DNA from 3 places in the Streptomyces sp. NPDC028308 genome. Region 3 is predicted to be linked to each of the others. Evidence: predicted binding sites of a transcription regulator. Region 3 holds the regulator's gene; each other region holds the start of a gene.
What was found. Region 3 encodes HrcA, which represses chaperone genes, less so after heat shock. Its sites were predicted from a motif close to TTNGCACTCNGNNNNNCNGAGTGCNAA; they were not measured.
Positions count from the first base shown of each region.

Region 1: groL (chaperonin GroEL) is a predicted target of HrcA. The motif match lies at 5,130-5,156, and genes of this name have one in related genera.
Region 2: groES (co-chaperone GroES) is a predicted target of HrcA. The motif match lies at 3,846-3,872, and genes of this name have one in related genera.

Region 1 is NZ_JBVHTO010000010.1:420,844-427,967, reverse strand. Features, by position in the region: gene ACZ4VA_RS24950 (alpha,alpha-trehalose-phosphate synthase (UDP-forming)) at 1-1,300, opposite strand, end outside; gene ACZ4VA_RS24945 (glucosyl-3-phosphoglycerate synthase) at 1,409-2,380, opposite strand; SAM riboswitch class I at 2,549-2,706, shown strand; gene thrC (threonine synthase) at 2,724-4,028, shown strand; gene ACZ4VA_RS24935 (MoaD/ThiS family protein) at 4,025-4,303, shown strand; gene ACZ4VA_RS24930 (cold-shock protein) at 4,713-4,916, shown strand; gene groL (chaperonin GroEL) at 5,319-6,944, shown strand.
Region 2 is NZ_JBVHTO010000009.1:275,843-282,966, forward strand. Features, by position in the region: gene ACZ4VA_RS22340 (RNA polymerase sigma factor) at 1-225, shown strand, start outside; gene ACZ4VA_RS22345 (class I SAM-dependent methyltransferase) at 725-1,903, opposite strand; gene ACZ4VA_RS22350 (polysaccharide deacetylase family protein) at 1,994-2,965, shown strand; gene ACZ4VA_RS22355 (polysaccharide deacetylase family protein) at 3,015-3,791, shown strand; gene groES (co-chaperone GroES) at 4,017-4,325, shown strand; gene groL (chaperonin GroEL) at 4,437-6,065, shown strand; gene ACZ4VA_RS22370 (SDR family NAD(P)-dependent oxidoreductase) at 6,193-6,891, opposite strand; gene ACZ4VA_RS22375 (helix-turn-helix domain-containing protein) at 7,006-7,124, shown strand, end outside.
Region 3 is NZ_JBVHTO010000001.1:569,954-577,077, forward strand. Features, by position in the region: gene ACZ4VA_RS02355 (DUF3097 domain-containing protein) at 263-1,066, opposite strand; gene ACZ4VA_RS02360 (MBL fold metallo-hydrolase) at 1,113-1,847, opposite strand; gene hrcA (heat-inducible transcriptional repressor HrcA) at 2,052-3,068, shown strand; gene dnaJ (molecular chaperone DnaJ) at 3,069-4,205, shown strand; gene ACZ4VA_RS02375 (nitronate monooxygenase) at 4,343-5,428, shown strand; gene ACZ4VA_RS02380 (16S rRNA (uracil(1498)-N(3))-methyltransferase) at 5,425-6,174, shown strand; gene ACZ4VA_RS02385 (hypothetical protein) at 6,325-6,882, shown strand; gene ACZ4VA_RS02390 (S41 family peptidase) at 6,954-7,124, shown strand, end outside.

The sequences.
Region 1 (7,124 bases), on a different contig from region 3:
GCAGCGTCAGCGCCTCGTGCAGCGCGCGAGCGGTGCCCACCACGTCGTACGGATTCACCGTGACGGCGTCCTCGCCCAGCTCCTCGTGCGCCCCCGCCTCCCGGGAGAGCACCAGGACGCACCCCCCGTCCGAGACGACGGGCACCTCCTTGGCGACCAGGTTCATGCCGTCCCTGATCGGGTTGACCAGCGCCACGTCCGCGAGCCGGTACGCCGCGAGGGACCGGGCGAAGTCGTCCTTGACGTGCAGCACCACCGGCGTCCAGCCCGGCGTCCCGAACCGGGAGTTGATCGCGTCGGCGACGCGCTGCACCTCGGCCGTGTACTCCCGGTAGACGGCCAGGTCCTGCCGGGAGGGATAGGCGAAGGCGACGTGCACCACGCGCTCGTGCCACTCCGGACGGTCCGCGAGCAGCTGCTCGTACGCCAGCAGGCCCCGCACGATGTTCTTCGACAGCTCGGTGCGGTCGACCCGCACGACCGTCCGCCGCGGCGTCCCCTCGGGAGACGTGCCGATCTGCTCCCGCAGCGCCGCCATCCGGTCGTCCACGTCCGCCTCGTGCGAGCGCGCCCGCAGGAAGTCCGCGTCCGCGCCCAGGCCGTGCACCCCGATCCGGGTGTCGCCGACCCCGCCGGCCAGCTCCGCGCAGCACGCGGTGAACGCGTCCGCCCAGCGCCGGGTCAGGAAGCCCAGCCGGTCCGCGCCCAGCATCCCGCGCAGCACCTGGTCCGCGATGTCGTCGGGCAGCATCCGGAAGTAGTCGACGGGCGCCCACGGGGTGTGCGAGGAGTGCCCGATGAGCAGGTCCGGCCGCAGCTCGCGGAGCATCCCGGGCACCAGCGTCAGGTGGTAGTCCTGCACCAGGACCGAGGCGCCGGTGGCCGCGGACTCCGCCAGCGCCTTCGCGAAGGCCCGGTTGTACGCCTCGTACGACGCCCACTGGCGCCGGAACTCCGCGTCGAAGACCGGCTCCAGGGGCGTCTGGTACAGCATGTGGTGGACGAACCAGAGCACCGAGTTCGCGATGCCGTTGTACGCGTCCGCGTGCACCTCGGCGTCGATGTCGAGCATCCGCACGCCGTCCTCGCCGACCCCGCGCCGCACCGCCTCGCGGTCCCCGTCGCCGAGGGCCGCGCACACCCACAGGGCGCCCGCGTCCGGTCCGATCGCCGAGAGCCCCGAGACCAGTCCGCCCCCGCCGCGCCGGGCGTGGAGCGAGCCGTCCTCGCGTACCTCGTAGGAGACCGGTCCGCGGTTGGACGCGACAAGGATCTGGTGGTCACCGTGCGTGGAAGCCATAAGCCTCAACTTAGCCCGGGTCGGAACCGCTCAAACGTACGGACCTGACGGGTACCGGCCGTATACGACCGCCGGAACCCGTCACGGCCCGTCACTCCGGGAGCGGTCTCACGCCACTCTGCGTGAGCGGTACTCGGAGATCTCCGTCATCGGGGGCCGCTCCTCGGTGTCCACCGAGTAGGTGCGCGGCTCGAAGCCGTCGTCGCCCCGCTCGAACTGGGTGAGCGCCGGGCGGATCAGATGGCCGCGGGCCAGCCGGAGCTGCGCGGTGCGGTAGATCGCCGCCGCCATCCGGCCGAGCGCCTGCCCGTCCTGGTGGCGGTGCCTGCGCACCCCCACGTCGACCTGCGCGAGCGCGTCCAGGCCCACCAGGTGCAGCGCGTCGACCAGCATGCCGAGCTCGACGCCGTACCCGACGGGGAACGGCAGCCGCTCCAGCAGGGACCGGCGGGCCGCGTACTCACCGCCCAGCGGCTGCACGAAGCCCGCGAGCTGCGGCCAGTGCATGTTCAGCAGCGGGCGCGCCATCAGCTCCGTGACCCGGCCGCCCTGGCCCGCGGCGGTCGTGCCGGCGGCGGACCCGTCGGACACGGTCAGCGGCCGGTCGTACATGGCCTTGACGAGATCGACGCCCGGATCGGTGAGCAGCGGGCCCACGATCCCGGTGACGAAGTCGGACGAGAACTCCTTCAGGTCCGCGTCGACGAAGCAGACGATGTCCCCGCTCGTCACGAGCAGTGACCGCCACAGGACCTCGCCTTTGCCGGGGACGGCCGGCAGGCGCGGCAGTATCTCGTCCCGGTGCACCACCCGGGCGCCCGCCGCGGCGGCGACCGCCGAGGTGCGGTCGGTCGAGCCCGAGTCGACGACGACGATCTCGTCGACGAGCGGGACCTGCCGCATGAGGTCGTGGCGGATGACGGCGACGATCTCGCCGACGGTCTCTTCCTCGTTCAGCGCGGGCAGCACGACGCTGACCGTCGAGCCCGCGGCGCGTTTCGCGGCCATCAGCCGGTGCAGCGGACGATCGGTGACGGACCAGGAGCGGGTGCTCAGCCAGCGCTCGACTTCTTCCAGCACGGTCTGCGGCTCCTCACTGTCTGCTCACACGCCCACCCGGGGTGTGATCCATCTCGCGGTTCGGACGACTATCTCAACTGTCCTGGCCGTCGGTTACAGTCTTGAACAACGCGGATGACCATCGCATGTCCTGATCCGGGAACCGCGCGCAGATCAACAACTGAACACCGCTCATCCAGAGGGGCAGAGGGATACGGCCCGTTGAAGCCCCGGCAACCCTCCAGCCGGTCTCGTCCTGATCATCGCCGATCAGCGTCGCGAGGCTCCCGGCTAGGGAAGGTGCCAAATCCGTCTCACGGCGAAGTGCGCCGTGAGGAAGATGAGGAGAAAGGGCCTCGCCTCCATGGCTGCGCAGACAGTTGCAAGCACCACGAACTCCCCCTCCGCCGCGGACTCCGTCGATCTCGGCCCCGCCGCCGCCCTCTCCTGCCGCGAGTGCGGACACCGCGTGCCGCTCGGCCCGGTCTTCGCCTGCGAGGAGTGTTTCGGCCCGCTGGAGATCGCCTACGACTTCTCGGACTACGACACCGAGGACCTCCGCAAGCGCATCGAGGCGGGACCCGCGAACATCTGGCGCTACGCGCCCCTGCTGCCCGTCCCGGCCGACGTCGCCGACAAGCCGAACATCAACCCGGGCTGGACCAAGCTCGTGCAGGCCGACAACCTCGCCCGCGAGCTTGGTGTCGAGGCCGGCAAGCTGTTCGTCAAGGACGACTCCGGCAACCCGACGCACTCCTTCAAGGACCGCGTCGTCGCGCAGGCCCTGGAGGCCGCCCGCGCCTTCGGCTTCACCACGCTCTCCTGCTCCTCCACCGGGAACCTGGCCGGCGCCGTCGGTGCCGCCGCCGCCCGGGCCGGCTTCCGCTCCTGCGTGTTCATCCCGCACGACCTGGAGCAGGGCAAGATCGTCATGGCCGCGGTCTACGGCGGCGAGCTCGTCGGCATCGAGGGCAACTACGACGACGTCAACCGCTTCTGCTCCGAGCTCATCGGCGACCCGGCCGGCGAGGGCTGGGGCTTCGTCAACGTCAACCTGCGGCCGTACTACGCGGAGGGCTCGAAGACCCTCGCGTACGAGATCTGCGAGCAGCTCGGCTGGCGGCTGCCGGACCAGCTCGTCGTGCCGATCGCGTCCGGCTCGCAGCTCACGAAGATCGACAAGGGCCTCCAGGAGCTGATCAGGCTCGGGCTGGTCGAGGACAGGCCGTACAAGATCTTCGGCGCCCAGGCCGAGGGCTGCTCGCCGGTGTCGGTGGCCTACAAGGCGGGGCACGACGTCGTGCGGCCGCAGAAGCCGGACACGATCGCCAAGTCGCTCGCCATCGGCAACCCGGCCGACGGGCCGTACGTCCTCGACATCGCGCGCCGGACGGGCGGCGCGGTGGAGGATGTCGACGACGGCCAGATCGTCGACGCGATCAAGCTGCTGGCGCGCACCGAGGGCATCTTCGCCGAGACGGCGGGCGGGGTGACCGTGGGCGTCACGAAGAAGCTGATCGAGAGCGGCGCCCTGGACCCGGCGCTGACCACGGTCGTCCTCAACACCGGTGACGGCCTCAAGACCCTCGACGCGGTGGCCGGGACCGGTCTGACCGCGACCATCCGCCCGAACCTGGACTCCTTCCGAGAGGCTGGCCTCGCATCATGAGCGTCAACGTTCGCATCCCCACGATCCTGCGCACCTACACGGGCGGCAAGGCCGAGGTCCCGGCGGAGGGCGCGACCCTCGCCGAGGTCATCTCGGACCTGGAGAAGAACCACACGGGCATCGCCGCGCGCGTCCTGGACGACCAGGGCAAGCTGCGCCGCTTCGTGAACGTGTACGTGAACGACGACGACGTGCGTTTCGAGCAGGGCCTGGAGACGGCGACGCCCGACGGCGCCGGCGTCTCGATCATCCCGGCCGTGGCCGGCGGCTGCTGACGACGCACCGTTCAACCGGATTGCCCTCTCCGTGAGAGAAACGGAGGGGGCAATTCTGCATGGTTGAGCGCGGTACAGTTGGGGAAGCCGCTTCGCTTTCCATGCCGGGTGCATATGAACACCGACCCGGTGCCCGATAAGAAGCAGCCAATGTACCCGGCATTTTTGAGCCTTTTACGGCATTTACGGGGCCCGACTTGCCCTGAATATGTGTGAATTCTCCACATACGGCCGATCGCCGATGCCCGGAATTCTCGTCCGATTGACCTGTTGCAGACGGCAGTTGGACAGATACATTCAGCCGCGGTCGACGCGTTCCGGCGCACACCCCCAACCGTTGGGGGGTGAGGTCTGACCCGGATCCGCGAAGTGTGGATCTGTGCAAGGGCCAGTAATAGGGGAGTTAGGCATGGCTCAGGGCACCGTCAAGTGGTTCAACGCGGAGAAGGGGTACGGCTTCATCGCGGTCGACGGTGGTGCGGACGTCTTCGTGCATTACAGCGCGATTCAGATGGACGGCTACCGCACCCTTGAAGAGGGTCAGCGAGTGGAGTTCGAGATCTCGCAGGGCCAGAAGGGTCCGCAGGCGGACATGGTCAAACTCGCCGTCTGATCTCGGCGCGATCGGCCACCGACGCACGCACTCACTCACGTCGAGGGGCCCGTATCCCATCAGGGGTACGGGCCCCTCGGGCGTTCCCGGGAGCGGCCGGGGTCCCCGCCGCTCCGGACGCGGAGGGGGTGGCTCGGGGCCGCGCAGGCGCTCGCAGGGCAGCCGCGACGCGCTCCGCGCGCCCCCTCGATAGGGCTCGCTGGGGAGGAGCACCTTGCACTCTCGGGGGTCGAGTGCTAATCATTGGCGTTAGCACTCTGAAGGTGAGAGTGACAACGAAGGACCGGGTCGGTGAGGCCCGCAGGCCATGTGGGGCAAGGAACCACGAGGCAGGCAGGCCGTCCGTCGCGGGCGCCAGCGCGGTCCGGAGCAATCCACCCCAGTCCGGGAGGACCACTTCACATGGCCAAGATCATCGCGTTCGACGAGGAGGCACGGCGCGGTCTCGAGCGCGGGATGAACCAGCTCGCCGACGCCGTCAAGGTCACCCTTGGTCCCAAGGGTCGCAACGTCGTCCTCGAGAAGAAGTGGGGCGCCCCCACGATCACCAACGATGGTGTTTCCATCGCCAAGGAGATCGAGCTCGAGGACCCGTACGAGAAGATCGGCGCCGAGCTGGTCAAGGAAGTCGCGAAGAAGACGGACGACGTAGCCGGTGACGGCACGACGACCGCGACCGTCCTGGCCCAGGCGCTGGTCCGCGAGGGCCTTCGCAACGTCGCCGCCGGCGCCAACCCGATGGCTCTCAAGCGCGGTATCGAGAAGGCCGTCGAGGCCGTCTCCGGTGCCCTGCTGGAGCAGGCGAAGGATGTCGAGACCAAGGAGCAGATCGCTTCGACGGCCTCCATCTCCGCCGCCGACACCCAGATCGGCGAGCTCATCGCCGAGGCGATGGACAAGGTCGGCAAGGAAGGCGTCATCACCGTCGAGGAGTCCCAGACCTTCGGTCTGGAGCTGGAGCTCACCGAGGGTATGCGCTTCGACAAGGGCTACATCTCGGCGTACTTCGCCACCGACATGGAGCGTATGGAGGCCGTCCTCGACGACCCGTACATCCTGATCGCCAACTCGAAGATCAGCAACGTCAAGGACCTGCTGCCGCTCCTCGAGAAGGTCATGCAGTCCGGCAAGCCGCTGCTGATCATCGCCGAGGACGTCGAGGGCGAGGCCCTGTCGACCCTGGTCGTCAACAAGATCCGTGGCACCTTCAAGTCCGTCGCCGTCAAGGCCCCGGGCTTCGGTGACCGCCGCAAGGCCATGCTCGGCGACATCGCCATCCTCACGGGCGGCGAGGTCATCTCCGAGGAGGTCGGCCTCAAGCTGGAGAACGCGGGCATCGACCTGCTCGGCCGCGCCCGCAAGGTCGTCATCACCAAGGACGAGACCACGATCGTCGACGGCGCCGGCTCCGCCGACCAGGTCGCCGGCCGGGTCAACCAGATCCGCGCCGAGATCGAGAACTCCGACTCGGACTACGACCGCGAGAAGCTCCAGGAGCGTCTGGCGAAGCTGGCCGGCGGCGTGGCCGTCATCAAGGCCGGTGCCGCCACGGAGGTCGAGCTCAAGGAGCGCAAGCACCGCATCGAGGACGCCGTTCGCAACGCGAAGGCGGCCGTCGAGGAGGGCATCGTCGCCGGTGGTGGCGTGGCCCTGCTCCAGGCCTCCTCGGTCTTCGAGAAGCTGGAACTGACGGGTGACGAGGCGACCGGCGCCAACGCCGTGAAGCTCGCCCTGGAGGCCCCGCTCAAGCAGATCGCCGTCAACGGCGGTCTCGAGGGTGGCGTCATCGTCGAGAAGGTCCGCAACCTGCCCGTCGGCCACGGTCTCAACGCCGCGACCGGTGAGTACGTGGACATGATCGCCGAGGGCATCATCGACCCGGCGAAGGTCACGCGCTCTGCCCTGCAGAACGCCGCGTCCATCGCCGCGCTGTTCCTCACCACCGAGGCCGTCATCGCCGACAAGCCCGAGAAGGCCGCCGCCGGCGGCGCCCCGGGCGGCATGCCGGGCGGTGACATGGACTTCTGATCCTTCCGGATCAGGCTCGTCCTTTCCGAGGGCGGCACCCCTTCCCGGGGGTGCCGCCCTCGGGCGTTTCCGGGGCGGGAGCCCCCGCCCACGTGGCCGGGATCACACCGCGGCACGGCGAGGACACGGAATGCCGCGGCGCCGGGGACCGTTGTCGAGAGGGTGGGTCAATGCACGTGC
Region 2 (7,124 bases), on a different contig from region 3:
GTCTCGATGGCTGAGGGTCCCGGGCCCGCCCTGGTCCTGGTGGACGCCCTGGCCGCCGAACCCGCCCTGCGCGACTACCACTTGCTGCCCAGCGTGCGCGGGGACCTGCTGGCCCGCCTCGGCCGCACGTCCGAGGCGCGCGCCGAGTTCGAACGCGCCGCGTCCCTGGCCCGCAACGAACGCGAACGCGACCTGCTGCGGGCCCGCGCGGCGGAGTGCGGCTGAGAACTCGCCCCCGCCACCCGGGAGAAGCGCCGGCCCGGAATCCGTACGCGGGGGAGCCCGGCCGGTTCCGCACCCGGGCTGCCGGGAGGGCTGCCCGCGCCCTGCCCGCGGCCGGGGGGGGGGCGTCGACGGCCCAAAACCCGTACGCGGTGGAGTTCCGGCACCTGGGCCGTCCGGAGGGCTGCCCGCGCCGTGCCCGCGGCCCGGGGGAGCGCCGACGGTCCGGAACCGTACGCGGGGGAGCCCGGCCGGTTCAGCACCCGGACCGGACGGAGGGCCGCCCGCGCCGTGCGCGCAGCCCGGGGGAGCGCCGACGGTCCGGAACCGTACGCGGGAGCGCCCGGCCGGTTCAGCACCCGGGCCGGACGGAGGGCCGCCCGCGCCGTGCCCGCGGCCGGGGGAGCGACACCGGCCCGACCGGCCCGGAACCCGTACCTCGGGAAGCCCTCGGCGCCGCCGAACCCGGGCCCCGGCGCCGTGAGCCCCGGCTCGCGTCGGCCTACGCCGGGTGGCCGACCAGCATCGTCGGCGCTCCCGCCACCCGGGTGAGGAACACCGTCGCCGAGTTGCGGCCCTGCGGCTTCACCTTGCGGCGCAGTTCCTCCGGTTCGACGGCCGAGCCGCGCTTCTTGACCGTGAGGATGCCGACCTCCCGCTCCCGCAGCAGCGCCTTCAGCTTCTTCACGTTGAAGGGCAGCCGGTCGGTGATCTCGTACGCGGTCGCGTACGGGGTCGGGCGCAGGTGGTCGGAGGTGATGTACGCGATCGTCTCGTCGAGCAGACCCCCGTCGAGCTCCTCGGCCACCTCGGCGACGAGATGGGCGCGGATCGCGGCGCCGTCGGGCTCGTACAGGTAGCGCCCGAGCGGACGCACCGGCGGGTCGGGCAGACCCCGGCCGCGCAGTCCGCGCGGGCCCGGCAGCAGGGTGGCCCGGATCAGCCCGGGCTCCGTGCCGAACCACAGCACGGCCTCCTTCACGTCCCCGCCGTCCGAGATCCACTCGGCCTCCGCCTCGGCCGGGACCGCCTCGTGCGGGACGCCGGGCGCGATCTTCAGCGCGGCCCGCGGTGCCTTCAGCGCCGCCGCGGTCGCCCAGGACAGCGGCGGCGAGTACGCCTCGGGGTCGAAGATCCGGCCCCGGCCGCCGCGCCGGGCGGGATCCACGAAGACCGCGTCGTACGCGTCGGTGGCGACCTCCGTGACGTCCGCCTCGCGCACCTCGATCAGCTCCGCGAGGCCCAGTGCCTCGGCGTTCGCGCGGGCCGCCGCCGCCGTCAGCGGGTCCCGGTCGACCGCGAGGACCCGGATACCGGCGCGGGCCAGCGCGATCGCGTCCCCGCCGATGCCGCAGCACAGGTCGGCGACCGAGCGCACGCCGAGCGCGCGGAAGCGCTCCGCGCGGTACGTCGCGACGCTCGTCCGCGTGGACTGCTCCACCCCGGCCGGCGTGAAGAACATCCGCTCCGCGTCCCCGGCCCCGAACTTCGCCACCGCCCGCTGCCGCAGCCGCTCCTGCGCGAGTGCCGCCGTGACCAGGGACGCCGGGTGCTCGCGGCGCAGCCGGGTCGCGACGGCCAGCTCCCGCGCCGGGTCGGTGCCGCGCACCTCGTCGAGGAGGGCACGGCCCCCGGGGGTGTGCAGGGAGGCGAAGGAGGCCAGCGGGTCCAGGTCGGTCACCGGCCCATTGTGGGCCAGTCGGTGGACGGCGCGCGTCCGGCGGCGGTGTCGGCCCGGGCGGCGGACGGTCACCTGCGAGGATCCGGCACCATGCGACCAGTACGACAAAATGACGGAAATCGCACGGAGCGGACGCTGTTTTGTGGTGCGGCGCTGCGCGGTGCGGCAACCGCCGGGAGGGCGCTGCGCGGGGTCCGGGGCGGTCTCCTCGTGCTCACCGCCGCCGTGCTCGCCGCCGGGTGCGCGGACGCGGGCTCCGGCGTGCGCCCGGCCTCCGGGCAGCAGCCACTGAACGCCCCGCCCGCCCGCGCGCTGGACGCGTACGCCTCGAAACTGCGCGCCGCGCACGCCGCGCGGGTCGCCGCCGCCAAGCGCTGGGGGCTCACCCGGACACCGCTGACCGCGCCGCCGGCGCCGGAGAAGAAGCCGGTGATCGGCACCCGCAAGGGCTTCGAGGTCGACGGCCAGGACGAGCTGCCGCCCGTCTTCACCACCGTCCCCACCAAGGACAAGGTCGTCTTCCTCACCATCGACGACGGAGCCGAGAAGGACCCCGCGTTCCTGAGGATGACGAGCGAGCTGAAGATCCCGTACACCGCCTTCCTCAGCCACTACCTGGCGAAGGAGGACTACGGCTACTTCAGGAGGATGCAGGCCGGGGGCGTCGGCCTGAACAACCACACGCTCCACCACCCGTATCTGCCGAACCTGTCGTACAAGCAGCAGAAACGGGAGATCTGCGGGATGCAGGACACCATGGAGAAGCAGTTCGGCAAGCGCCCGACGCTCTTCCGGCCGCCCTACGGCAACTACAACGAGGACACCCTGCGCGCCGCCCGCTCCTGCGGGATCAAGGCCGCCCCGCTGTGGAACGAGGAGGTCTTCCCCGACCACTGGGACTACCGCGAGTGGGACCGGTCCCTGCACCCCGGCGACATCGTGCTCACCCACTTCCGGGGCCGCGAGGACTGGAAGGGCACCATGCCCGACATGCTCCGCCGCTTCCTGAAGAAGGTCACGCACGAGGGGTACGCCGTGGCGCGGCTGGAGGACTACCTGTGAGGAGCGCGATCCGCCCGGCGGCCCGTCCCGCGCGATCGGAGCACCGGCGGTGACCGGGCGGACGCGCACCCTGCTCGGCACGCTCCTGGCCTGCGCCCTGCTGACCGGCGCCACCGGCTGCGCCCAGTCCGTCGACCCGATCGAGCGGCTCGGCAAGAAGGCGGCGCAGCGCGTGCGCCCGCACGGACAGCAGGGGCCGCCCGCCGGCGTCCACCGCCGCCAGGGGCAGCCGGCGGCCCCGCTCGACCCCGGCCCGCTGCCGCCCGGCGGGACCGGCGACCCGGCGCTGCCGCCGGTCGTCGACCGCGTCGCCACCCGCGACAAGGTGGTCTTCCTGACCTATGACGACAGTGCCGAGCGCGATCCGCGGTTCGCCGCCATGGTCCGCGAGCTCCGGCTGCCGGTCAGCATGTTCCTCACCGACCGGGTCGTCGGGCCGGGGTACGGGCAGTTCGCCCGGCTGCGGGCGGTCGGCGTGAGCGTGCAGAACCACACGCTCGACCACACCTCCCTGCGCGGCCTGCCGTACGCGGGCCAGCGCGCCGAGATCTGCGGCCAGCAGGACAAGCTCAAGGAGCGCTTCGGCGTCCGGCCCCGCCTGCTCCGCCCGCCGTACGGCACCTACGACGCCACCACCCTGCGCGCCGCCGCCGACTGCGGGATCTCGGCCGTCGTCCTCGGCCGCGAGCCCGGCCCCGGCCGCCTGCGCCCCGGCGACATCCTCCTCGGCACCGACGAGCCCGACCTCGCCGCGACGACCACCCGCCTGCTGCGGCGCATCCGGGCCCAGGGCCTCACCCCGGCCCGACTGGAGGACTACCTGTAGGGGCTCCGGGGGGTCACCCGCGGGGTGGGAATCCCACGCCGCGCCGCCGCCCGTTTGGCACTCCGCTTGACCGAGTGCTAATCGCGGTCATAGTCTCTGGTCTGGCACTCCCCCCTGGAGAGTGCCAATAGCGACGGGCAGGTCCGGCACCCGCGACGACGGATCCACCTGGTCGCCACCTCAGACAGTTAACCCCGTGAGATCTCCGAAGGGGGAGGTCGGATCGTGACGACCACCAGCTCCAAGGTTGCCATCAAGCCGCTCGAGGACCGCATTGTGGTCCAGCCGCTCGACGCCGAGCAGACCACCGCCTCTGGCCTGGTCATCCCGGACACCGCCAAGGAGAAGCCCCAGGAGGGCGTCGTCCTGGCCGTGGGCCCGGGCCGCTTCGAGAACGGCGAGCGCCTGCCGCTCGACGTGAAGACCGGCGACATCGTGCTGTACAGCAAGTACGGCGGCACCGAGGTGAAGTACAGCGGCGAGGAGTACCTCGTCCTCTCGGCTCGCGACGTGCTCGCGATCATCGAGAAGTAGTTCATCCCAGTTTTGCAGTGAGCTGCGCCCCTGGCCCCCGCGACCTAATCAGCCGGGCGCTGGGGGCGCAGTTCGTTTCTCCCAAGTTTTCCGAGAGGGCTGAATCGCTCCATGGCGAAGATCCTGAAGTTCGACGAGGACGCCCGTCGCGCCCTTGAGCGCGGCGTCAACAAGCTTGCCGACACGGTGAAGGTGACGATCGGCCCCAAGGGCCGCAACGTCGTCATCGACAAGAAGTTCGGCGCCCCCACCATCACCAACGACGGCGTGACCATCGCCCGTGAGGTCGAGGTCGAGGACCCGTACGAGAACCTCGGCGCCCAGCTGGTGAAGGAGGTGGCGACCAAGACCAACGACATCGCGGGTGACGGTACGACCACCGCCACCGTGCTGGCCCAGGCGCTCGTACGCGAGGGCCTGAAGAACGTCGCCGCCGGCGCGTCCCCCGCCCTGCTCAAGAAGGGCATCGACGCCGCCGTCAAGGCCGTGTCCGAGGAGCTCCTCGCGACCGCCCGCCCGATCGACGAGAAGTCCGACATCGCCGCCGTCGCCGGTCTGTCCGCCCAGGACAGCCAGGTCGGCGAGCTCATCGCCGAGGCGATGGACAAGGTCGGCAAGGACGGTGTCATCACCGTCGAGGAGTCCAACACCTTCGGTCTGGAGCTGGACTTCACCGAGGGCATGGCCTTCGACAAGGGCTACCTGTCGCCGTACATGGTGTCCGACCAGGAGCGTATGGAGGCCGTCCTCGACGACCCGTACATCCTGATCCACCAGGGCAAGATCTCCTCGATCCAGGACCTGCTGCCGCTGCTGGAGAAGGTCATCCAGACCAACTCCTCGAAGCCGCTGCTGATCATCGCCGAGGACGTCGAGGGCGAGGCCCTGTCGACCCTGGTCGTGAACAAGATCCGCGGCACGTTCAACGCCGTCGCGGTCAAGGCCCCCGGCTTCGGCGACCGCCGCAAGGCGATGCTCGGCGACATGGCCACCCTCACCGGTGCCACCGTCATCGCCGAGGAGGTCGGCCTCAAGCTCGACCAGGTCGGCCTGGACGTGCTCGGCACCGCCCGCCGCGTGACCGTCACCAAGGACGACACCACCATCGTCGACGGTGGCGGCAACTCCGAGGACGTCGTCGGCCGGGTCAACCAGATCAAGGCCGAGATCGAGGCCACGGACTCCGACTGGGACCGCGAGAAGCTCCAGGAGCGCCTCGCGAAGCTGGCCGGCGGCGTGTGCGTGATCAAGGTCGGCGCCGCCACCGAGGTGGAGCTGAAGGAGAAGAAGCACCGTCTGGAGGACGCCATCTCCGCGACCCGCGCCGCGGTCGAGGAGGGCATCGTCTCCGGTGGTGGCTCCGCGCTCGTCCACGCCGTGAAGGTCCTGGAGGGCAACCTCGGCAAGACCGGCGACGAGGCCACGGGTGTCGCGGTCGTCCGCCGCGCCGCCGTCGAGCCGCTGCGCTGGATCGCCGAGAACGCCGGCCTGGAGGGCTACGTCATCACCTCCAAGGTCGCCGAGCTCGACAAGGGCCAGGGCTTCAACGCCGCGACCGGCGAGTACGGCGACCTGGTCAAGGCCGGCGTCATCGACCCGGTCAAGGTCACCCGCTCCGCCCTGGAGAACGCGGCGTCCATCGCCTCCCTGCTCCTCACGACCGAGACCCTGGTCGTCGAGAAGCCGGCCGAGGACGAGGGCGACGCGGGCCACGGTCACGGTCACGGCCACTCCCACTGAGGCCATTAGCGCACCGAGGCGGCTCTCCTCCCCCGCGGGGGAGGAGCGGCACACCTTCCGGAAGCCTCCCTCTCCCCGTCCGGGGCGAGGGAGGCTTCCTCCGTTCCGGCGGGCGGCCGGTCCGGGCTCATGACCAGGCGATCTCGCCGTGCCGCGAGACGAAGCGTCCGGTGCCGGCGCCGGGCCCTTCGGTGGCGAGGGCCACGATCGCGTCCGTGCCCTCGGTGACGGTCTGCGGGCCGCTGTGCCCGTTGAGGTCGGTCGCCGTGTAGCCGGGGTCGGCGGCGTTGACACGGACGCCCTCGAGCGCCTTGGCGTACTGGGTGGTCAGCATCGTCAGCGCCGCCTTCGAGGACGTGTACAGCGGCGCGACGACACGCGACTCCGGCCGGGCCGGGTCGTGGGTGAGGGCGAGGGAGCCCATACCGCTGCTGACGTTGACGATCACGGGGTCGTAGGAACGGCGCAGCAGCGGCAGGAACGCGGTGGTGGTGCGGACGACGCCGACCACGTTGACGTCGAGGACGGCGAGCGCCTCGGCGGCGGTGAGGTCACCGGGGTCGCCGAGCGGGCCGTGCACACCGGCGTTGTTGATCAGGACGTCGATCCGGCCCTCGTGCCGGGCGACGTCCGCCGCGGCGGCGGCCACGGACGCGTCGTCGGTCACGTCGATCAGCACGTGGCGCGCGCCGACCGCCGCGGCGGCCTTCTCGCCCTCTTCGCGGTCGCGGGCCCCGACCAGCACGGTGTGCCCGTGCTCGGCCAGGCGGCGGGCGGTCTCGCGGCCGAGACCCTTGTTGGCTCCGGTGATGAAAGTGATGGTCATACGTCCGACCATGGCCCCGGTCCGGAAGTCGTTCCAGGGACGGTCCGACACAGGGAAGAGCAGTACCACCCTCGCCGCCGCCCGTACGGCCGGTGATGCGGGAGCATGGGGATCATGGCGACGATCCCCGGAACCGGACTGGGCGCGATGATCCGCACCTGGCGGGACCGGCTGCCCCCGTCGGCCGCCGGACTGCCGGTGGCGGTCGGACGCCGCGCCGCCGGACTGCGGCG
Region 3 (7,124 bases):
CAAACGCCGGACGGGCTGAATTTTCCCCCGGGACCCGGGTGCCCTTGTTCTGAGCGCCCCGCGGGCTGATGTCGCCCTCGTGTCGCGCTGACGCGCTCGTCCTCAAGCGCCGGACGGGCTGAAATTCGCCCCCCGGGTCCTCGGGTGTCGCGCTCGTCCTCGAACGCCGGGCGGCTGAGGTCTGCCCCCGTCCTCCAGCCGTCGGCCGGGCTGGCGTCTGCCTTCGGACCCCTTGCCGTGCCGTGCCGTGCCGGGCGCGGCGCTACTCCGGTGCCGTGACGAAGTCGATCAGTTCCTCGACGCGGCCGAGGAGTTCCGGTTCCAGGTCCTTGTAGGAGCGGACCCGGGACAGGATGTGCTGCCAGGCGGCGCCCGTGTTCTCGGGCCAGCCGAGGGCGCGGCAGACGCCGGTCTTCCAGTCCTGCCCGCGCGGTACCCGGGGCCAGGCGGCGATGCCGACGGAGGACGGCTTCACGGCCTCCCAGATGTCGATGTAGGGGTGGCCCACGACGAGCGCGTACTCGCTCGTGACCCCTTCGGCGATCCGGAACTCCTTCGAACCGGGCACCAGGTGGTCGACCAGGACCCCGAGCCGGGCGTCCGGACCGGGCCCGAACTCCTCCACCACCGCGGGGAGGTCGTCGACGCCCTCCAGGTACTCGACGACGACGCCCTCGATACGCAGGTCGTCGCCCCAGACCCGCTCGACGAGCTCGGCGTCGTGCCGGCCCTCGACGTAGATGCGGCCGGCCCGGGCCACGCGGGCGCGGGCGCCGGGCACGGCGACCGAACCGGAGGCGGTGCGGCTGGGGCGGGCCGGTCCGGCGGCGGGCCGCACCAGGGTGACCACCCTGCCCTCCAGCAGGAAGCCGCGCGGCTCCAGCGGGAACACCCGGTGCTTGCCGAAGCGGTCCTCCAGCGTCACCGTGCCCGCCTCGCAGCGGATCACCGCGCCGCAGAAACCGGTGCCGGGCTCCTCCACCACCAGACCGGGGTCGGCCGGGACCTCGGGCACGGGCTTGGGCTTCTTCCACGGCGGGGTCAGGTCCGGAGAGTACTGGCGCATTCGGATGACGATAGGAGAAGACGCGCGCCGAAGTGCCCGCCCGCGCCTACGACACGCCGAAGCGGGCGGCCAGCGCGTCCCGCTGGGCCCGGACGAACGCCGCGTCCACCGCCGCCCCGTGGCCCGGCACGTACACCGCGTCCTCGCCGCCGAGGTCCAGCAGCCGGTCCAGCGCCGCCGGCCAGTGGGACGGGACGGCGTCCGGACCGGCCTGCGGCTCGCCCGACTCCTCCACGAGGTCGCCGCAGAACACCACCTCCGGTCCGTCGGTGCCGGGCACGAGCACCACGAGGTCGTACGCCGTGTGCCCGGGGCCCACGTTCGCCAGCAGGACCTGCGTGCCGCCGCCGAGACCCAGCGTCCACTCGCCGGAGACGAGGTGGCGGGGCCGGACGAGCAGGTCCGCCGCCTCCGCCGCCGCCCGCGGGTCCAGGCCGTTGCTCACGGCGTCGGCGCGCAGTTCCTCGCGTCCGTGGGCGAGGGCGGTGTCCAGGCCCACCGCGCCGAACACCTCCACCCCGGAGAAGGCGGCGGCCCCGAGGACGTGGTCGAAGTGCGGATGCGTCAGTGCGAGGTGCGTCACACGCCGCTCCGGGCCCAGGAGCCGGCCCGCCTCGGCGCGCAGCCGTGCGCCCTCCGCGAGGCTCGACCCCGCGTCGATCATGAGGGCCGCCCCCTCGCCCACCACGAGCCCCGCGGTGCAGTCCCAGCCCGGGAGCCGGCACCGCCCGGCGTGCGGGGCGAGTTGCTCCCATCCCGCCTCTTCCCAAGTCACCGTCACACGGAGACGCTAGCGGCAAGGGGGTACGACGGCGCGACATGGCGGGACACGTCCGTACACCGTGGCGGGGCGTCACGGGCCCGCCCTTGCCGGGGCCGTACCTCACCGCCGTACACTGGCCCGGGGAACGCTGGCACTCGCACGCGCTGAGTGCCAGGACGAAGACCGCGACGACCAAGGTGCCGACAGCTGGAGGTGTGCGCGATGCTCAGTGAACGCAGGCTCGAGGTGCTGCGCGCCATCGTCCAGGACTACGTCGGGACGGAGGAGCCGGTCGGCTCCAAGGCGCTGACCGAGCGCCACCGGCTGGGCGTCTCCCCGGCCACCGTCCGCAACGACATGGCCGCCCTGGAGGACGAGGGGTACATCGCCCAGCCGCACACCAGTGCCGGGCGCATCCCCACCGACAAGGGCTACCGGCTCTTCGTGGACAAGCTCGCCGGCGTCAAGCCGATGACCGCGCCCGAGCGCCGCGCCATCCAGAACTTCCTCGACGGCGCCGTCGACCTCGACGACGTCGTGGGGCGCACGGTGCGGCTGCTCGCGCAGCTCACCCGGCAGGTCGCCGTCGTCCAGTACCCCTCGCTGACCCGCTCGACGGTGCGGCACGTGGAACTGCTCTCGCTGGCCCCGGCCCGCGTCATGCTGGTGCTCATCACGGACACCGGCCGGGTCGAGCAGCGCATGATCGACTGCCCCGCGCCCTTCGGCGAGACGTCCCTGGCGGATCTGCGGGCCCGGCTCAACAGCCGGATCGCGGGCCGCCGTTTCGCGGACGTGCCGCAATTGGTGCAGGATCTGCCGGAGGCCTTCGAGACGGAGGACCGCGGTACGGTCGCGACGGTGCTCTCCACTTTGCTGGAGACGCTCGTCGAGGAGAACGAGGAGCGGCTGATGATCGGCGGCACCGCCAATCTCACCCGCTTCGGACACGACTTCCCCCTCACGATCCGGCCGGTCCTCGAAGCCCTGGAGGAGCAGGTCGTGCTCCTCAAGCTGCTCGGCGAGTCGACGGATTCGGGCATGACCGTACGGATCGGTCACGAGAACGTCCACGAGGGGCTCAACTCCACGTCCGTGGTCTCGGTCGGCTACGGTTCGGGCGGCGAGGCAGTCGCAAAACTCGGCGTGGTCGGACCGACCCGCATGGATTACCCGGGAACGATGGGAGCGGTACGCGCAGTGGCACGGTACGTCGGACAGATCCTGGCGGAGTCGTAAGTGGCCACGGACTACTACGCCGTACTCGGCGTGCGCCGCGACGCGTCCCAGGACGAGATCAAGAAGGCGTTCCGGAGGCTCGCGCGCGAGCTGCACCCGGACGTCAATCCCGATCCGAAGACGCAGGAGCGCTTCAAGGAGATCAACGCCGCCTACGAGGTGTTGTCGGACCCGCAGAAGAAGCAGGTCTACGACCTCGGCGGTGACCCGCTCTCGCAGAGCGGCGGCGGGGGCGCGGGCGGCTTCGGCGCCGGCGGGTTCGGGAACTTCTCGGACATCATGGACGCGTTCTTCGGCACCGCGTCGCAGCGGGGCCCCCGGTCGCGCACGCGCCGCGGCCAGGACGCCATGATCCGACTGGAGATCGACCTCGACGAGGCGGCCTTCGGCACCACCAAGGACATCCAGGTCGACACGGCCGTGGTGTGCACCACCTGCAACGGCGAGGGCGCGGCCCCCGGGACCTCCGCGCAGACCTGTGACATGTGCCGCGGTCGCGGCGAGGTGTCCCAGGTCACGCGGTCCTTCCTGGGCCAGGTCATGACCTCCCGCCCCTGCCCCCAGTGCCAGGGCTTCGGCACGGTCGTGCCGACGCCGTGCCCGGAGTGCGCGGGCGACGGGCGCGTGCGCTCGCGCCGCACCCTCACGGTGAAGATCCCGGCCGGTGTCGACAACGGCACCCGGATCCAGCTCGCGGGCGAGGGCGAGGTCGGCCCCGGCGGCGGCCCCGCCGGTGACCTCTACGTCGAGATCCACGAGCTGCCGCACGCGCAGTTCCAGCGGCGCGGCGACGACCTGCACTGCACGGTCACCCTCCCCATGACCGCAGCCTCCCTCGGCACGAAGGTGCCCCTGGAGACCCTGGACGGGCTGGAGGAGGTCGACATCCGACCGGGCACCCAGTCCGGCCAGTCGATCCCGCTGCACGGCCGCGGCATCACGCACCTGCGGGGCGGCGGCCGGGGCGACCTCATCGTCCACGTCGAGGTCATGACCCCCTCCAAGCTGGACCCGGAGCAGGAGCGTCTGCTGCGCGAACTGGCCAAGCTGCGCGGCGAGGAGCGGCCCACCGGCCAGTTCCAGCCCGGCCAGCAGGGCCTGTTCTCCCGGCTGAAGGACGCCTTCAACGGACGCTGACGCCGGAGCGCGCGGGCCGCCCGGACCGGGCAGCCCGCGGTGCCCGCGCGGGCCGCCCGGAGAGGCACATTCCGGTGGCCTGTGCCAGGCGGACGGCCGGATTCGGACTTGTACGGAGGACGTGACAACATGCCGTCATGTCCTCCGCGCTGACCGATCTCCTTCGGTGTCCGATCGTGCAGGCCCCCATGGCGGGCGGTGTCTCCGTGCCGCAGCTGGCCGCCGCCGTCTCCGAGGCCGGCGGGCTCGGCTTCCTCGCTGCCGGGTACAAGACGGCCGACGGCATGTACCAGGAGATCAAGCAGCTGCGCGGCCTCACCGGCCGTCCCTTCGGCGTGAACCTCTTCATGCCGCAGCAGGAGCACACGGACCCGGCCGCCGTCGACGTCTACGCCCACCAGCTCGCCGGTGAGGCCGGCTGGTACGACACCGAGCTGGGCGATCCCGACAGCGGACGCGACGACGGCTACGACACCAAACTCGCGGTCCTGCTCGACAACCCCGTGCCCGCGGTCTCCTTCCACTTCGGCTGCCCCACCCCCGAGGTGCTCGCCTCCTTCGCCCGCGTCGGCACGCTGACCATGGTCACGGCGACCACGGCCGACGAGGCGCAGGCAGTGGAGCGGGCGGGCGCCGACGTGGTGATCGTGCAGGGCGTCGAGGCGGGCGGCCACCAGGGCACCCACCGGGACGACCCGGAGACGGACGGCGCCGGCATCGGGCTGCTGTCGCTGGTCGCCCAGGTCCGCGAGAGCGTCCGGCTGCCGATCGTCGCGGCCGGCGGCATCATGCGCGGCTCGCAGATCGCCGCGGTGCTCGCGGCCGGCGCTAGCGCGGCCCAGCTCGGCACCGCGTTCGTCGCCACCCCCGAGTCCGGCGCCGCCCCCGTGCACAAGGAGGCGCTGACCAACCCGCTGTTCGTCCGCACCGAGCTGACGCGGGCGTTCTCCGGCCGGCCCGCCCGCGGCCTCGTGAACCGCTTCATGCGCGAGCACGGCCCCTACGCCCCCGCCGCCTACCCCGAGGTCCACCACCTGACCTCGCCGCTGCGCAAGGCGGCGGCCAAGGCGGGGGACCCGCAGGGCATGGCGCTGTGGGCGGGCCAGGGCCACCGCATGGCCCGCGACCTGCCCGCCGGCCGGCTGGTCGAGGTGCTGGCCGCCGAACTCGACGCGGCTAAGACAGCGTTGTCGTCGTACCCGGCCGGAGGCACGGCCCGATGACCGCGCCGGTGTTCGTGGTCGAGGACCTCCGCGCGGACAGCGGCGGGCAGTACGTGCTCGACGGCGCCGAGGGACGGCACGCGGTCTCCGTGAAGCGGCTGCGGTCCGGCGAGGACGTCGTCCTCACCGACGGCGTGGGCCGGTGGGCCGAGTGCGTCGTGACCGGCACCGAGGGCAAGGACCGGCTGATCGTCCGGATGGACACGGTCGCCGAGGAACCGCCCGAGTCGCCGCGCATCACCGTCGTCCAGGCCCTCCCGAAGGGCGACCGGGGCGAACTCGCCGTCGAGACCATGACGGAGACCGGCGTCGACCGCGTCGTGCCCTGGGCCGCCTCCCGCTGCATCACCCAGTGGAAGGGCGACCGGGGCCTGAAGGCGCTCGCCAAGTGGCGGGCCACCGCCCGGGAGGCCGGCAAGCAGTCCCGCCGCGTGCGCTTCCCCGAGGTCACCGACGCCATGACCAGCCGCCAGGTCGCCGCACTTCTGGCCACCGCCGACCTCGCCGCCGTCCTGCACGAGGACCGCGCGTACGGCAGCGAACCCCTCGCCACCGCCCAACTCCCCGCCGACGGCGACATCGTGCTCGTCGTGGGCCCCGAAGGCGGCGTCTCGCCGGACGAGTTGGCGCTGTTCGCCGAGGCCGGGGCGAAGGCGTACCGGCTGGGGCGCAGCGTGCTGCGCACCTCCACCGCCGGAACCGCCGCGACGGCCCTGCTGCTGGGCCGCACCGGACGCTGGTCCTGACCCGTCGTTCCCGCAGGTCGCACCGGAACTCGCGGTTCCCGGGGGCGACTTCGCGCAGCCGCGCGGAAGCGGCCGGCACCGCGAAGTCGGCGGTCACACTGGCCGCATGCGGTCTACCGCCGGGCCCGGGACGGTGGCACGCTGCCCTCCATGGGGGTTTTGAGGCATTCAAGGCGGCGGACGGGTCGCGGGAGGCTGTACGCACTGGCCGCGCTGGGCGCGGTCGCCGTGTTCGGCGTGGCCGCGTGCGAACCGGGTGACGGGCTGAACTCCGCGTCGGTCGCGTACACGACGGACCAGGCGGGCACCAGGGAGCTGGAGCGGCGGGGCGTCGACGTGCAGTGGCTGAGCTGCAGCGCGAACTACGGCGACCGCGACAAGGTGTCCACGCCCGGGAAGTCGCAGTCGCCCACCGTACGGACCGTGGCGGACGTCGACTGCCAGGGCGAGACGAAGAACGGGCAGGACATCACCATCAACGGCGAGGTCACCCGCGAGGTCAACGGCAAGTGCGTACGCGGCGACCTCACCGCCAAGGTGGGCGGCAAGCGGCGCTTCCACCTCAGCGTGCTCGGCAACTGCGACGCCGCCGGCACCCCGCCCGTCTCCTACGATCCGCAGCGGCCCGGGGCGACCGTCACGGTCACCGAGACGCAGACCATCTGGTGCGAGAACTACCCGTCCTGCCGTCCCGTCGAGGGCAAGTGAGGCGCGGGCGCGGGGGCACCAAGTGATCCAAACCCCTGTCCGGGCGGCCGGGCGCTGCATAGGGTGACCGGGTGACACAGTCCGTACCCCCCGCATATCTCCGGTTCCCGCACCTGCACGGCGACCTCGTCGTCTTCACGGCCGAGGACGACGTCTGGGCCGCCCCGCTCGACGGCGCCGGCCGCGCCTGGCGGGTCAGCGCCGACAACGTCCCGGTGAACCATCCGCGCATCTCCCCGGAC